2 regions of the Levilactobacillus suantsaii genome follow, and region 2 is predicted to be linked to the other one. Evidence: predicted binding sites of a transcription regulator. Region 2 holds the regulator's gene; the other holds the start of a gene.
What was found. The regulator Rex, encoded in region 2, represses fermentation and respiration genes when NADH is low (regulators of the CRP and FNR family bind a similar motif). The targets are predictions, from matches to a motif close to TTGTGAANTANTTCACAA.
Positions count from the first base shown of each region.

Region 1: a site for Rex is predicted at 2,779-2,796, ahead of H3M12_RS03390 (iron-containing alcohol dehydrogenase). Genes of this name have one in related genera too.

Region 1 covers NZ_CP059603.1:720,494-728,686, forward strand. The annotation lists gene H3M12_RS03375 (NADH-dependent flavin oxidoreductase) at 1-751, opposite strand, end outside; gene H3M12_RS03380 (winged helix-turn-helix transcriptional regulator) at 1,026-1,430, opposite strand; gene H3M12_RS03385 (cation diffusion facilitator family transporter) at 1,512-2,498, opposite strand; gene H3M12_RS03390 (iron-containing alcohol dehydrogenase) at 2,832-4,004, shown strand; gene asnA (aspartate--ammonia ligase) at 4,620-5,627, shown strand; gene H3M12_RS03400 (sugar porter family MFS transporter) at 5,711-7,069, opposite strand; gene H3M12_RS03405 (Cof-type HAD-IIB family hydrolase) at 7,239-8,060, opposite strand.
Region 2 covers NZ_CP059603.1:1,352,209-1,360,401, forward strand. The annotation lists gene H3M12_RS06235 (acyl-[acyl-carrier-protein] thioesterase) at 1-420, shown strand, start outside; gene tsaB (tRNA (adenosine(37)-N6)-threonylcarbamoyltransferase complex dimerization subunit type 1 TsaB) at 621-1,343, shown strand; gene rimI (ribosomal protein S18-alanine N-acetyltransferase) at 1,327-1,929, shown strand; gene tsaD (tRNA (adenosine(37)-N6)-threonylcarbamoyltransferase complex transferase subunit TsaD) at 1,968-3,011, shown strand; gene H3M12_RS06255 (ABC-F family ATP-binding cassette domain-containing protein) at 3,086-5,047, opposite strand; gene H3M12_RS06260 (redox-sensing transcriptional repressor Rex) at 5,441-6,082, shown strand; gene groES (co-chaperone GroES) at 6,387-6,671, shown strand; gene groL (chaperonin GroEL) at 6,735-8,193, shown strand, end outside.

The sequences.
Region 1 (8,193 bases), 630 kb from region 2:
CGACGGAATCCCCCAGCATGTCAACAAACCGCAACGAATCGGCTAACCGAATCCCCGGCGTTTCGATTTCTTCGGGGGAAATCCGGTACCCGAGCAAGAAGGGCCGGTCAGCGTACTGGGTCACGGCTTGTTGGGCCTGCGCAATCACGGCCTTGGCAAAGACCATCCGGTCCTGACCCCACTTGTCCGTGCGGCGGTTCGAGTTTGGGGAGAAGAACTGCTGAAGCAAGTAAGTGTTGGCCCCGTGAAGTTCCACCCCGTCAAACCCCGCCTGGATGGCCCGGCGCGTGGCCGCCCCAAAGGCGACGATGATCTCGTCGATTTCCGCGGCGGTCAACGCCCGGGGCTCCTGGGAATCTTCGGGATAAGCGGCCGCCACGGCACTGGCACTGACCGGTTGGGCACCCCGTAAGATTTGATTGTTGGACTTTCGGCCAGCGTGGAAAATCTGTAGCACAGCCTTGGTGCCGTTACGCTTCATCGCATTCGCCAAACGACTCAAACCGGCGATATCACTGTCCTGCGCAATCGACAGTTCGCCTTCGAAGCCCTTGCCACTGGCAATCACGTTAGCGACCTCACCAATGATGAGACCTAAACCGCCCGCACGGTGGCCGTAAAAAGCGATTTCGTCATCGGTCACTTGACCGTCATAAAAGCTTGACATGGTCGTGGTGGGGGCCATCGCCATCCGGTTTTTCACCGTCACGCCGTTGGCAAACGTATAGGGTTGCATGAATTGATAAGCCATTTCAAAATTCCTCCTGTTGTTGGTGAGTGAGTCGCTATTGTCGAAGGGGCGTAAGCTTTCGCCCGTGGGCGATAAGCGTTAGCCTCAATGTTCCACGTGAAACATCATGAGTTATTGCCACTTGAGGTGCCCCATCGCTGGACCATTTAGCCGTCATGGTCCACCTCCTATGTTCCCTAGTGTACCGATTTGGCGCCGAAAAAAAAGAAGGCACTTTAAAGTGCCCCCTTCGTGGAATCAAAAAAGTCCGGGTCATTGCCCGCCCCCTTCAGGCCTAATGGGCGTCTTCCGGCGTGTTCAGTAACCGGTCAAAGCCCGTATGGTCGTCCCGAACGGCCACGTCTTGCTTCCCGCTAGCGCGCAACGCCGCCACGTGGCATTCGCCCCAGACCGACATTTGGACCAGAACCAGCCCCAAGGAACGGCCCGTTTCCGTGAGGGTGTAGACTACCTTGAACGGGGCTCGCTCCCCGTAAACTTGCCGGGAAACAATGCCGTCTCCCATTAGTTCACGCAACTGTTGGGTCAAGACCTTTTGCGAAATCTCCGGCAACGCGACGCGCAAATCACAGGTTCGTTGCGGGCCGTTACTCAAATGGCAGAGCAGTTGGGGCTTCCATTTGCCACTGATGACAGCTAAAGTGGCCTCCATCCCCAACCGATAGGTTTTTCGCGTCATGCTCCCGCTTCCTCTCGTGGTTTTTAAAGCCTCAGTATACCCGTTCAAGCACCATTTGACGAGGGCAATTTTCGAGGACGTTTAAGCTTGCGGGTCTGCCGGAATCACCATCACATCGGTGGCCACGATATCGAACTGTCGGCGCATCTGGGCTTCAATCTTCTCGCCCAACCGGTAGCTGTCCTGGACTTCCATGTGGGCGTCCACCGCAATGATGACGTCGAGGGTTACCATGTTGCCGTTGTAGTGGGCCTTCAAGTCCCGGATTGCGATGACTTGGGGCCACTGGTCGATGGCGATACGGAACTGTTTTTCCGCCTGCGGGTCGAAGTAGTCGGCTAAGTTCAAACTGCTTTCCCGAAAAATTTTGATGCCCGCTAACAGGATAAAACCACCGACCACGATACTGGCCACCCCATCGAGCCAGTCCACGTGAAACGCTAGGGCACCGGCGATGGCCACCAGCGTGCCCAAACTGGTCAGCGCGTCACTCAAGCTGTCCTGCGCGGCCGCCGTTAACGCCGCATTTTGCAATCGTCGCCCGGCGCGCCGGTTCAACCACCAAATTAGTAGCATGATGCCCAGCGCCATCCCTGCCCCAACCAAGGTAATCGGCTGGGGAATCGTCCGGGTGGTCGGAATCACCAGGCTTTTGAGCCCGTCATAAATGACGCCGACCGCGATGGCAATCATCACCACCCCCGTGATCAAGGTGTAGACCGTCTCGTAATGAAACCGCGTCAACTGCAGCCGCTGGCCGTTTTGTTGAATATCCGTGGGTAAGGGCTTGCCCATCAAATCGTCATCGTGAATATCCCGGGCGATAAAGATTCCCGTCAACAGCAACGCCGCCGACACGATGCCCGCCAAATTATTCAACGCATCGGCCCGCAAAGTTTGCGAGTGTCCGATGATCGACAAATAAAACTCGATGCCCGAAATGACTAAATAAGCACCAACGTTCAGCCACAGTTGGTGCTGGGCCTGATGTAACTTCTGCAATTCTTGGGCCTGGATGTCCCGCCACTCGGCGGCTTCGGCCTGCTGGTGATGTCGTAATTCCTGCATACCCATCTGCCTCCCCTAATGCTGCCCCCATTATACCCACTTCCACCCGGTTGAGCGTGCAAACGACTTACCCGGGCCGCCGGACACCAGCTGAGCGCAGGTTGAAACTAGATTGTGTAATCCTTACTTAATTTTGATGCATTTTGAAAGCGCCTTATATTTTTTTAAAATCGCGACCATCCTTAGAGCCAACCGCGATGAGGACCGGATTTTGACGGCCACTAAACAAACTTTTTTGTGGAAGCGGTTGCCAACTGTAATTAATTTAGTTATAATTACGTTGTGAAATAGGTATCAAAGATTTTCAAAACTTCTGAAAGAAGGCATTTGACAATGACTGAACGTAGTTATGATTTTCTGATGCCCAGTGTCAACTTCTTTGGCCCTGGCGTAATTAACAAGATTGGTGATCGAGCAAAGACCCTGGGAATGAAAAAGCCCGTTGTCGTAACGGATAAGTTCCTGGAAAGCATGAAGGATGGGGCGGTTCAACAGACCCTCGCTTCCTTGAAGGCGGCCGGCGTGGATTACGTGATCTACAATAACGTCGAACCAAACCCGAAGATTCACAACATCCAAGAAGTGAAGAAGCTCTACCAAGACTCTGGTGCGGATTCCATCATTACGGTTGGTGGCGGTTCCGCCCACGATACCGGGAAAGGTGCCGGCATCATCTTGGCCAACGGCGACGACATCACCAAGTTGGCTGGGATTGAGACGCTGGACAACCCGCTACCCCCACTGATTGCCGTCAATACCACGGCCGGAACTGGCTCCGAATTGACCCGTCACGCGGTCATCACCAACGAAAAGACTCACTTGAAGTTCGTTGTGGTCTCCTGGCGCAACATTCCGCTGGTCTCCTTCAACGACCCAACGTTAATGCTGGACGTGCCAAAGAACTTGACCGCCGCGACCGGGATGGACGCCTTCGTTCAGTCCATCGAACCTTACGTGTCCGTGGACCACAACCCGATTACCGACTCACAGTGTATCGAAGCCATCAAGTTGATTGAAACCTCCTTGCGTGAAGCCGTGGCTAACGGCCACAACCTGGATGCGCGGACCAAGATGGTCGAAGCGGAAATGTTAGCTGGGATGGCCTTCAACAACGCTAACTTGGGCTATGTTCATGCCATGGCGCACCAATTAGGTGGTCAATACGACGCCCCACACGGGGTTTGCTGCGCACTGTTGTTGCCTTACGTTGAGGAATACAACATCATCGCCTGCCCAGAACGCTTTGCCGAATTAGCGAAGATCATGGGCGAAAACACGGACGGCCTGTCCACCCGCGACGCTGCCGAATTGGCTATCAAGGCCATGAAGCAGATGAGCGAAGACGTGGGCATCCCGAAGTCCATCAAGGATATCGGCGCTAAGCCAGAAGACTTTGAGCTGATGGCCGAAAACGCCTTGAAAGACGGCAACGCCTTCTCCAACCCGCGCAAGGGCACCAAGGAAGACATCATCAAGATTTTCCAAGCCGCTTACGACGCTAAATAAATCTTTAAACTCTAGCAATTAACCAAACGGGATAGCGAGACACCGGGCGTTTAACCGCCTGCGTGTCCCCCTGTCCCGTTTGTCATGGGCGGGTCCATCGACACGTTGCTGGCTCGCTTCCTCGTCATAAAAAATTTTATGTCCCAAAATCTACCACCCCCGTAAGTCGGCTTAGCCCTTTCCAGTCACGGTTTTATCTGCCATCCTGATCTGCGGATTTTCGATTAAAACTCGGCGGTAACTCTAATTAATTTCAAATTTTGCTTTTACATTTTATTTTTTAGTGCTATTCTATTGGCAACAAGATAAAAGCGATAAGAAAGCAGAGTAAGCTTCTTCACCCTGACAGTGACTTGGGAGTAGTGAGAACCCAACCCAGACCTTGAACTAGCTGAATAACCCTTTCTTAAGTTTCTGGCTGAAACCCATGTGGCGAGTAGGTTTAGACGTTGACCGGTACGTTACCAGCGGTGGAGCATGTTAGTGCTCTTCTTTGAGGAGGCCTATTTGAGATAGGCAATCTGGGTGGTACCGCGAAAAGTCTTTCGTCCCTGTATTAGGGACGGAAGACTTTTTTATTTTGCAATAACTTAGCTGAACAAGGAGTGGACAACTATGGACTTAATTATTCCTAAGGACTATGATCCAAAATTAAACGTGATTGAAACCCAAAAGGCGATTCGCTATATTCGTGAAACCTTCCAGGATGAATTTGGCAAGGAACTGAATTTAACGCGGCTTTCCGCGCCAATGTTCGTTGAAAAGGGCACCGGGTTGAACGATAACTTGAACGGGGTCGAAAAGCCGGTCTCCTTTACCATGCAGGACATGCCGGGTAAGACCATCGAAATCGTCCACTCTCTGGCCAAGTGGAAACGCCTGGCCTTGAAGCGGTACGGCTTCGAGTTACACACCGGTCTCTACACCAACATGAACGCGATTCGCAAGGACGAAAACCTTGACAACATCCACTCGATCTACGTCGACCAGTGGGACTGGGAAAAGATCATCAGCAAGGAAGAACGGACCACGGCCACGCTGGAGAGCACGGTCAAGACCATCTTCAAGGTCATCAAGCACATGGAACACGAAGTTTGGTACAAGTTCCCGAAGGCTGTCCACCACTTGCCCGACGAGATTCACTTTGTCACCACCCAAGAACTGGAAGACGAGTTCCCAACGCTCACGCCGAAGGAACGCGAAGACGCCATCACCAAGCGTTACGGCGCCGTCTTCTTGATGCAAATCGGCGGCAAGCTCAAGAGTGGCCAACGCCACGATGGCCGGGCCCCCGACTACGACGATTGGAAACTGAACGGGGACATCTTGTTCTGGTATGAACCGTTACAACACGCCCTCGAAATCTCCAGCATGGGGATTCGGGTCAGCGAAGACTCGATGCGCGCCCAACTCAAGGATACCCACGCCGAAGACCGCGCCCAATTACCGTTCCATAAAATGCTGCTAAACGGTGAACTCCCCTACACCATCGGGGGTGGGATCGGTCAGTCACGACTGTGCATGTTGTTATTAGGCAAAGCCCACGTGGGAGAAGTCCAAGCCAGCGTTTGGCCGCAAGCTATGATTGACAAATGCTACGCCAACCACATCCAGATTCTTTAAATTAAAGTCTTACTTCACGCGTAAAATTAAAACGGGTTGCCCAGGACGTCTTGTCCTGAACAACCCGTTTTGTCATCTTACCTTTAAGCCTCGTGCCGCAAATCCATTTCGATCTGTTCGAGGGACTTGCCGCGCGTTTCGGGGACCAGATAGTGTACGAAGACCAAGGACAACACGGCAAAGACCGCGAAGATAGCGAACGGTCCGCCCACGTTATTATGGAAGGCACTGAGCAAAACCAGGAAAAATTGGGACACGATGAAGTTGCCAATCCAGTTGGCCGCCGACCCGATCGATGACCCGATGCCCCGGACACTCAATGGAAAGATTTCACCAATCATAACCCAGGCGATGGGCCCCCAGGAAATGGCGAAACCGAAGATGTACACGGCAATCAAAATCATGGTCGGAATCGCGGTCTGGTGGATACTCAAAGTAAAGTTCAAGACCGCGAGCACGCCCAGTGAGCCGGCCATCACGATTGACCCGAAGTCCAGTAACGTCTTGCGGTTGAACTTATCCATCACGCCGTACGCCAGAATCGTGACCAAGAAGTTGACCACGCCAATCCCCACGGAAATCCAAATGGCACTGTTTTCGGCAAAACCAAAGCCCTTGATGAAGACTTGGGGCAAAAAATAAATCACCGAATTAATGCCGACTAATTGTTGCAGCAACATGATACCGATGGCCGCCACCACGGCTGGCCGGGCAATCGTGAAGAGCATTTTGATACCGCCGCGTGGTTGGTGGGCAATCTCTTGGATGTCTGCCAGCTCGGCGTTCGGGTCAACGTCACTTTGTTGCCGCAGGTAGGTCAAGACCTGCCGGGCAGCGTCGACTTGTCCACGTTCCACCAGGTAGCGCGGTGATTCCGGCAACAATAGACCGCCAATCAATAACGCGGCGGCAGGAATCAGCGCGGACCCCAACATCCACCGCCAGTCCCGCACGCCCAAGAGGTTGTGGCCCAAGAAACCCAGGTTCGAGACGTAGGCCAGTAAAATTCCAAGCGTAATCATCAGTTGAAACATGGTGCCCAACGACCCGCGCCGGTCCGCCGGGGCCAGTTCCGCCAGATACGCCGGGGTCAACGCGGACGCCGAGCCCACGGCTAAGCCTAAGATAATACGGGCAACGATCATGGACCCAAAGCCCACGGCCACCATCGACAGTGACGACCCTAAGAGAAACAAAACGGCCGCTAAAATCAAGAGTTTCCGCCGGCCGTAGCGGTCAGCTAAGGGCCCCACGCCAAGGGCCCCTACGGACGAGCCAATCAATACGGATGACGTAATGAAGCCCGTTTCGGCAATCCCTAATTTAAAGTTGGCTTCAATCAGTGGTGACGCGCCCGAAATAATTCCGGTATCAAACCCGAACAATAGGCCCCCTAAGGCCCCGAAGACAAAAATAAACGTGGTACTCAATCGTGGTCGCATCGCTTTCACTCCCCCCACATCTTAAATTTTCCCTTAATATAAGGTGCCGCGCCGCGAAAGGAAACGGTTTAACCTGCGAGTTTTTGCCGCCAACAAAAAAAGCCCGCTTTCGCCGGCTTTCACGTAAAGTTTACCTATGAAAATGGGACCGTCTGACTGGTCTAATTCCCTAAACTAACGTCGAGAGAACGTTTAAGACACCCTCGTCATTATTGGTTTGGGTAAAGTGGCCAACTTGAGCCTTGACGGTCGGTGTGGCGTTTTCAACCGCGTAACCGTAAGGGGTCAATTGCAACATACTCAGGTCGTTTTCATTGTCGCCGAAGGTCATGATTTCATCGTCGGCAATCTGGTACTTGTCCTGTAGTTGCCGCAATCCCGCCGCTTTGTTAACTGAACTTTCGCTAATCAGTTCGGTGTTGTACCCCGAGGTCTGACTCGCTAGTTCGGCGGGCAAAGAATGGCGCAACGTCGTCATCACGTGCGTAAAGTCCACGTGGGGCTGGAAGGTGATGCCGATGCTGGTGATTTGGTCGTTCAACCGCGTCGGGGTGACCGTTGGCAGGTCCGCCACCCGTTGCAGATGGCCGTAATACCGGTGGGTCAAATCGTACGCCCCTTGGGAGATACGCTGGTCCACGTAGGCCGATTTGAACCCGACCACGATGTGTTCCGCAATCTCATCGGCCGTGAACTTTTGTTGAATGACGTCCAACGTAGCGGCCACCGCATCGGCGGGCATGGCCGTCACCTTCAGCGGTTGGCCGTTGCTATGCACGACCGCCCCATTTTGGGACACGAAATCCATGTGGTCCTGGAATTCCTGAAACTGAGTTTGTAACCGTTGGTACTGTGAGCCACTGGCGGCCACGACATGAATCTTTCTCGCCCGTAACTTAGGTAATAACTCCGCGAAGCGTTGATGGTTGTAGGTGTTTTCGTCGTTCAAAAACGTCCCGTCCATATCAAACGCGACTAATTTAATCGTCATCTGCCGTTGCCTCCCTAAAAATCCAATAATAGAGTTAGCATACCACAAAGGGCCACAATGTTTCATGTGAAACATGGCTGAGTGTGTCACATTCCCCCATTAGCGGACAACAAAACGGGCCTGGCAGTTTCAC
Region 2 (8,193 bases):
GACTCAATCTGGGTCACCATGAGTTACGCGACCCGCAAGATTGCCACGATTCCCGCGGAATTGATGGCGCCGTACCAGAGTGAAGAAGTCAAGCGTTTACCCCGGTTACCCCGGCCGCAACGGTTGGACACGACCAAGACGCAAGTGACGAAACCGTACCGGGTCCGTTACTTTGATATCGACAATAACGGTCACGTCAATAATGCCCACTATTTCGACTGGTTGTTCGATACGTTGTCCGCGGACTTCTTACGGACGCACCGACCAGTAGACGTGCAGATTCGTTTTGAAAATGAGGTCCAATACGGGCACGAAGTCATCAGTGCGGCCGTCCAAGCAGACGCCACGACTACCCAGCACCAGATTAAAGTGGGTAGCACTATCGCTGCGATTGCAACGGTGAGTTGGCAGGCGCGTTAAGTTTGCGTACCGTTTCTGCCAAAGGGTGTTGTCGGGACGATTTTGTGGTAGTATAGTAAACTGGATAAATCGTAAGACCGTCTGATTGCGCGGACAGAAAACCAATCACGCCCAACGGGTGAACGGAGCGGTGTAGCGATTCTGGCGCACCGCTCTTGTTATCTGGTTGCGCGAATTTCGTCGAGGGGGACCTGACAAGCATGAAAGTTTTAGCAATTGATACGTCCAACCGGCCCTTAAGTGTGGCCGTGTTAGATGATGACACGGTATTAGCGACCATTACGGTGACGGTCCACCAAAAGCACGCGGAGTACCTCTTGCCGGAGATTGAACGGTTACTGGCCATGGCGGACTTAACGCCTGGTGATTTAGACCGGGTCGTGGTGGCTGCTGGACCCGGATCCTATACTGGGATTCGAATCGCCGTGACTACGGCTAAGACCTTGGCAGCTACGTTGAATATCGACTTAGTGGCGGTATCCAGCTTAGCCACGTTGGCCGCCAACGTGCCGGTCATGAATGCGTTGGTAGCGCCGATGTTCGATGCCCGCAACCAAAACGTTTTTGCGGGGCTGTACCGGATCACGGCAAACGGGCCACAACCGGTGATTGCTGACGCGCACACTAGCATCACCGATTTCTTAGCGGCCGTTAAAGAGTACGCCGAACCCATCTGGTTCTTAGGCGATGCCGACCACTTTAGCGACCAGATTCACACCACGATTTCGGCCGCGACACCCGCGGTCAATGGCTGGCTGAATCTGCCGCAAGTTGCTACAATTGGGTTACTAGGTCAGCACCTAGACCCAGTCACCGATGTTGATCGGTTCGTCCCTAACTATTTACGGCTGACGCAGGCAGAAGCTGACTGGCGCGCAAACCACCCAAAAGAGTTTAACCAATCCTATGTTGAAAAAATTTAAAGTCTGGTATAAAAATGTCTTTGGGACGCATCGGGAAATCATTCGAGAGGAGACGTTGGGGGTTAAAAACCATCAAGTCGAGGTTAAGGGCGCGACTTATTTTGTCGCCAAGGCGCTCTTTACCGATATTCCAGAAATGATTGAAATCGAACGGGCCGTGTACGCGGGGAAGGCCCCGTGGGATTCGACGGCTTTTGCCAATGAACTCCGCCGTGAACGTGATCGGCTTTACTTGGTCGTACGTAAGAATGACCAATTATTGGCGTTCATCGGTTGTACCTTTGATGACCGGACGCAAGACGCCCATATCACGAACATTGCCGTCTTACCTGACTTTCAAGGGAAGGGCCTCGGCCGTTTCCTGCTGAATATCATGATCGATAAAGCCCAACAATTGAACTATAAGACCGTGAGCCTAGAAGTTCGCATCTCGAACCAACAGGCCCAACATCTCTATCATCATTTAAACTTCCACCAAACCGGCATCAAGCGCGGTTACTACTTCGGTGATCACGAGGACGCCGTGGATATGGTGTTGACTTTGGACAAGCCACTCGCCACGACGGAAAACTTGGAAGAACAGTGACGACTGCTCAAGTTAGTGGGGATTGATAATCAAAAGGAGTGAGTCCAACGGATAAGCGAAATTTAATTCTAGCGTTTGAATCGAGTTGTGATGAAACCAGTGTGGCGGTCGTTGAAGACGGTCACCGGATTCTCTCCAACATTGTTGCCACCCAAATCAAGAGTCACCAACGGTTTGGGGGCGTCGTACCCGAAGTGGCTAGTCGCCACCATATCGAAGAGGTGACCTTGTGCATCAAGGACGCCTTACAAGAGGCTAACGTGACTTACGACGACCTCGATGCCGTGGCCGTAACGTACGGTCCCGGGTTGGTCGGCGCGTTGTTGATTGGGGTCACTGCGGCCAAGACCGTGGCGTTTGCCCACAAACTACCGCTGATTCCGGTCAACCACATGGCGGGGCACATTTATGCGGCCCGGTACGTGGAACCCATCGAATTTCCGGCGATGGCCTTACTGGTTTCTGGGGGTCACACTGAGCTGGTCTACATGCCCGCCGAAAATGAATTTGAAATCATTGGCGAGACCCGTGACGATGCGGCCGGTGAAGCTTACGATAAGATTGGCCGGGTCATGGGGGTGAACTACCCAGCCGGCAAAACAGTTGATCAATGGGCCCACCAGGGTCACGATACCTTCCACTTCCCGCGGGCGATGGAGACCGACGACAACTTCGACTTTAGCTTTAGCGGGTTGAAGAGTGCCTTTATCAACACCACTCACCACGCGGACCAGGTCGGTGACACGCTTAACAAGCACGACCTGGCGGCCAGTTTCCAACAAGCCGTCGTGGACGTTTTGGCTGAAAAGACGTTGCGCGCGTTGCACGATTACCCGGTCCACCAGCTCATCTTAGCTGGTGGGGTGGCGGCTAACCTCGGCTTGCGGGAACGCTTGGACCGTGACCTGGCCAACGTTGCCGGCACGCATTTACTCAAAGCGCCGCTCAAATTGTGTGGCGATAATGCTGCGATGATCGGTGCCTTTGCCAACGTGGCCTACCGCCATGGCGTTTTTGCGGATGCCACGCTAAATGCCGACCCGAGCTTAGAATTCGACTGGATTGCTGATGCGGTGAAGTAACATGAATTGAATACCTGATTGAAAAAGGACGCGGAGAATTCTCCGCGTCCTTTTGGATATTTAGGATAGGTCAATTAATCAGTTGCATCGTCAAAATCTTCCAAGGCAAGGCTTTTGTTGGTCCAGTCATCTTCGGTCTGGTCGAGCTTGGTAGTTACGACATCGAGCTGTTGCTGAAGATCCGCCAGCTTATCGGCATCGTTGAAAGACTCTGGTTGGCTCATAGTTTCTTCGATTTGGGTCTTCTCTTTTTCTAGGTCTCCGAGTTGGTCTTCTAAGGCTTGGACCTGCCGGGAAAGCTTGCGTTTGGCTTTCTGGCGGTCCTTTTGTTGTTGGTAGTCGACCTGCGTCTGCTTGGGTGCCGTGACGGTCGGGTGGGCGGCCTCCGCTTCAGCGGCTTCCTTTGCCGCATAGGCATCTTGTTCGGCCTTCTTGGAGACATAGTAATCGTAGTTGCCCAGATAGCGGGTCGTCCCGTTAGGGCTTAACTCGATTACCTGCGTGGCGATTTGGTTGATGAAGTACCGGTCATGGGAGACGAACAGGATGGTCCCATCGAAGTCGTTTAAGGCGTTTTCCAAAACTTCACGGCTATCGATATCCAAGTGGTTGGTCGGTTCATCAAGCATCAAGAAGTTATCGTGACGTAGGGCCAGCTTAGTTAACAAAAGTCGGGCCTTTTCGCCCCCACTGAGGCTGTGAACGGTCTTGTCCACATCGGAGCCGGTAAACAGGAAACTGCCCAGAATCGAGCGGATATCGCCCTCCGGCGTGGTTGGGTGGTCGTCCCAAAGCTCGTGAAGTACCGTCTTCTTATCATGCAGGTTAGCCTGGTCTTGGTCGTAATAGCCGGTGTCTACGCCGGTGCCAAAAATGATCTGGCCCTTTAACGCCGGTAGCTTGCCTAAGATGGTCTTAAGCAGTGTCGATTTACCGACCCCGTTGGGCCCCACGATGGCGATAGCTTGATGTTTCTTGATGTCCAAGTTAATGGGCGAAGATAGGGTGTGGCCATCGTATCCGACGGCAGCGTTGACCACGTCGAGGACAACGTTGCCACTTTGGCGGTGGGGACGAAAGGAGAAACGCGCGACCTTTTCGTCACCCTCGGGCCGGTCTAAGCGGTCCATCTTTTCCAATTGTTTGCGCCGGGCCTGGGCCCGCTTGGTAGTCGAGGCCCGCACGATGTTACGGTTAACGAAGTCTTCGAGCTTGGAGATTTCGGTCTGTTGCTTGTCGTATTCCTTCCAGGCTTGCTGGAGTCGCTGAGCTTTCTCGTCGATAAAGTGCGAGTAGTTACCTTGATAATGGCTGAGACTGCCACGGGACATGTCATAGACTTCAGTTGCCACGTGGTCCAGGAAGTACCGGTCATGGGAGACGACGAGTAGGGCGCCGGGGTAACTTTGTAAATAGCCTTCTAGCCAGGTCAAAGTTTCGACGTCGAGGTGGTTCGTGGGTTCGTCTAAGATCAAGAGGTCCGGTTTTTCCAGTAGGCGCTTGGCTAAGGCCAATTGGGTCCGTTGTCCCCCGGAAAGCTCGCTGACAGGTTTATCATAGTAGTCTTCGTTGAATTCGAACCCGTGGAGTACGCCCCGAATCTCGGCTTGGTAGCCGTATCCATTTTGGTCACTGAAGTCCTGTTGCAATTGATCGTAGGTCTTGGTGATCTGCTGCAATTGGTCGGCGTCAGCAATGACCTGGGGGTCACTCATTTGGCCTTCCAGGTCGTGCATTTTTTGTTCCATCGCCCGTAACTTGGCGAAGACGGTTAACATTTCATTCCAAACAGTTTTAGTAGAGTTTAACCCGGCGTTTTGCGCCTGGTAGCCAACGGTCAATCCGCGTTTGCGGGTGATTTGACCGTCATCGGGGGTGGTTTCCCCGGCAATCATTTTAATTAGGGTGGATTTACCAGCCCCGTTGCGTCCGACGAGCGCTACCCGGCCGTGGTCACTGACGTCGAGAGTCACGTCGTGAAACAGCACGGTAGCGCCAAACCGCCGGGACACTTGTTGGACTTGTAAGAGAATCACAAAACCAACCTCCTTTTCGGTATGACTTTCATTAATAACCTTCATTTTAGCATATTGTGCAGTTAAGCCGAAATATTGTCTAGGGGGGAATGGAGGGAAGCAACGGGTAGAAGCGACCGCTACAATTTTGCCCCGTAAACTAGTTTGTGAGAAATATGAGAAATAAAATTGCGTTTTGGGCGGGCTTGTGAAATAATTAGGCTCGTTATGCACAAATGCAGATTGTGAAGGAATTTGAAAAATATTTGCAAATTCTTTCACAAGATGGGCTGATATGCTATAATCTATAGGAAATCAGGTTTCACAATTAGACTATAAGTTAGGTTTGTAAGTTATCGTGACGAAATCTTATCAAGCGATGACCGGCAAGAATTGATTAGGAGGTAACATGCTTTGACAGAACAAAAAATTCCACGCGCGACGGCGAAACGGTTGCCGATTTACTATCGCTACTTGAATATTCTTTTGGACGCGGATAAGACGCGGGTTTCGTCCACGGAACTTTCCGAGGCAGTAAAGGTGGATTCCGCCACGATTCGGCGGGACTTTTCCTACTTTGGAGCGTTAGGGAAACGTGGTTACGGATACGACGTCGAGAGTTTGATTAAGTTTTTCCGCAAGATCTTGAACCAAGACCGACTGACTAGTGTCGCCTTGATCGGGGTCGGGAATTTGGGCCACGCCCTCTTGAACTTTAACTTTCACCAGGACAGTAACGTCCGGATCAGTGCGGCGTTTGATATCAATGAAGAAATTGCGAACACCATTCAAAGTGGGGTCCCGATTTACCCGATGTCTGATTTGCGGACGCAACTCGAGGAACAGCAAATTCAGGTCGCTATCTTGACCATTCCTTCCGATGTCGCCCAAGAAGTGACGAATGAAGCTGTGGCGGGTGGCATCAAAGGAATCTTGAACTTCACGCCACTGCGGATTACGGTGCCGAAGGGCGTTCGGGTGCAAAACGTGGACTTGACCAACGAACTGCAGACCCTGATCTACTTTTTGGAACACTACAACCAAAAGGAAGCCTAAGGGCTTTAAAACGTCACGTTTAACTGACTAATTGCGCCCCTTAAATGCTAGAGGCAGGATGAATTGGTGAGAATGGCGCTGGGACCACGGTCCCAGCGCCTTTTTGGTACGCTAATGGCGAGAAGCCCGGGGCGACACGGTGTTATTGGGTGCAACTGGTTGGGCCGCCTTAGAAAGTTTGCTAAATTCCTTGATTTTTAAAACGAAAACTCATATATTAGAAACTGTGATTAGCACTTATGTTAGTCAAGTGCTAACAGTGCTAAAAACTAATGTTAATAGTAAGTTCATTGGAGGGATTCAAGTGTTAAAACCATTAGGAGACCGCGTCATTTTAGACCAACCAGAAGAGCAAGAAGAAACGGTTGGCGGCATTGTGTTAGCAAGTAACGCGCAAGAAAAGCCGCAAACGGCTAACGTTGTCGCAGTCGGCGACGGCCGGGTGTTAGACAATGGCGATAAGGTTGCGCCAAGCGTCAAAGTTGGCGACAAGGTTTTATTCGATAAGTATGCGGGTACGGAAGTTAAGTACCAAGACCAGACTTACCTTGTTTTACACGAAAAGGACTTAGTTGCGGTTATCGACTAAGACTTTCCCCACGATTGATTTAAAAATTCATTTAAAAAAATCTATATGAGGTGAACGAGAATAATGGCTAAAGAATTGAAATTTTCTGAAGATGCACGTAGCGCAATGTTAACCGGTGTCGACAAGTTAGTTGACACGGTCAAGACCACCTTAGGGCCTAAGGGTCGCAACGTGGTGCTGGAACAAAGTTACGGTAACCCGACCATCACGAACGATGGGGTTACCATCGCTAAGGCCATCGAATTAGACGACCACTTTGAAAACATGGGCGCTAAGCTGGTTTCCGAAGTTGCTTCCAAGACCAACGATATCGCTGGTGACGGGACTACGACGGCCACGGTTTTGACCCAAGCCATCGTTAACGAAGGCATGAAGAACGTCACGGCCGGTGCCAACCCAGTTGGCATCCGTCGCGGGATCGAAAAGGCAACGGCCGCTGCCGTTAAGGGCCTGCACAAGATGTCTCACGATGTGAAGACCAAGGACGACATCGCCCAAATCGCCTCGATTTCTTCTGCCAGCAAGGAAACTGGTTCCTTGATTGCTGACGCCATGGAAAAGGTTGGTAACGATGGGGTCATCACCATTGAAGAATCCCGTGGGGTTGAAACCAGCCTGGACGTGGTTGAAGGGATGCAATTCGACCGTGGCTACATGTCTCAATACATGGTCACCGACAACGACAAGATGGAAGCTAACCTGGACAACCCATACATCTTAATCACGGATAAGAAGATTGGGAACATCCAAGACATCTTACCATTATTACAATCCGTCGTTGAACAAAGCCGTTCCCTGTTGATCATCGCCGATGACATCACTGGTGAAGCTTTGCCAACGTTGGTCTTGAACAAGATGCGCGGAACCTTCAACGTGGTTGCTGTTAAGGCCCCTGGCTTTGGTGACCGCCGGAAGGCTCAACTCCAAGACATCGCCGTTCTGACTGGTGGGACTGTCATCACCGATGACTTAGGCCTGAACTTAAAGGACACGACCATCGATCAATTAGGCCAAGCTCAAAAGGTCAACGTCACGAAGGACAACACCACGATTGTTGAAGGTTCTGGTTCTAAGGACCAAATCTCCGCTCGGGTTGATGAAATCAAGGGTCAAATCGCTGACACGACTTCTGATTTCGACCGTGACAAGCTGAAGGAACGTTTGGCGAAGTTAGCCGGTGGGGTTGCTGTCGTTCGGGTCGGTGCTGCTACTGAAACCGAATTGAAGGAACGCAAGTACCGGATTGAAGACGCCTTGAACGCGACCCGTGCCGCCGTTGAAGAAGGCTTCGTTGCTGGTGGGGGGACTTCCTTGATCAACGTCATCAAGGATGTCGCCGCCGTTGAAGCTGAAGGCGACGAACAGACGGGGGTCAACATCGTGCTCCGCGCTCTGGAAGAACCCGTTCGCCAAATCGCGCAAAACGCTGGTGTTGAAGGCTCCGTTGTCGTTGAACACTTAAAGGGCGAAAAGCCAGGTATTGGTTACAACGCCGCCAACGGTAAGTACGAAGACATGGTTG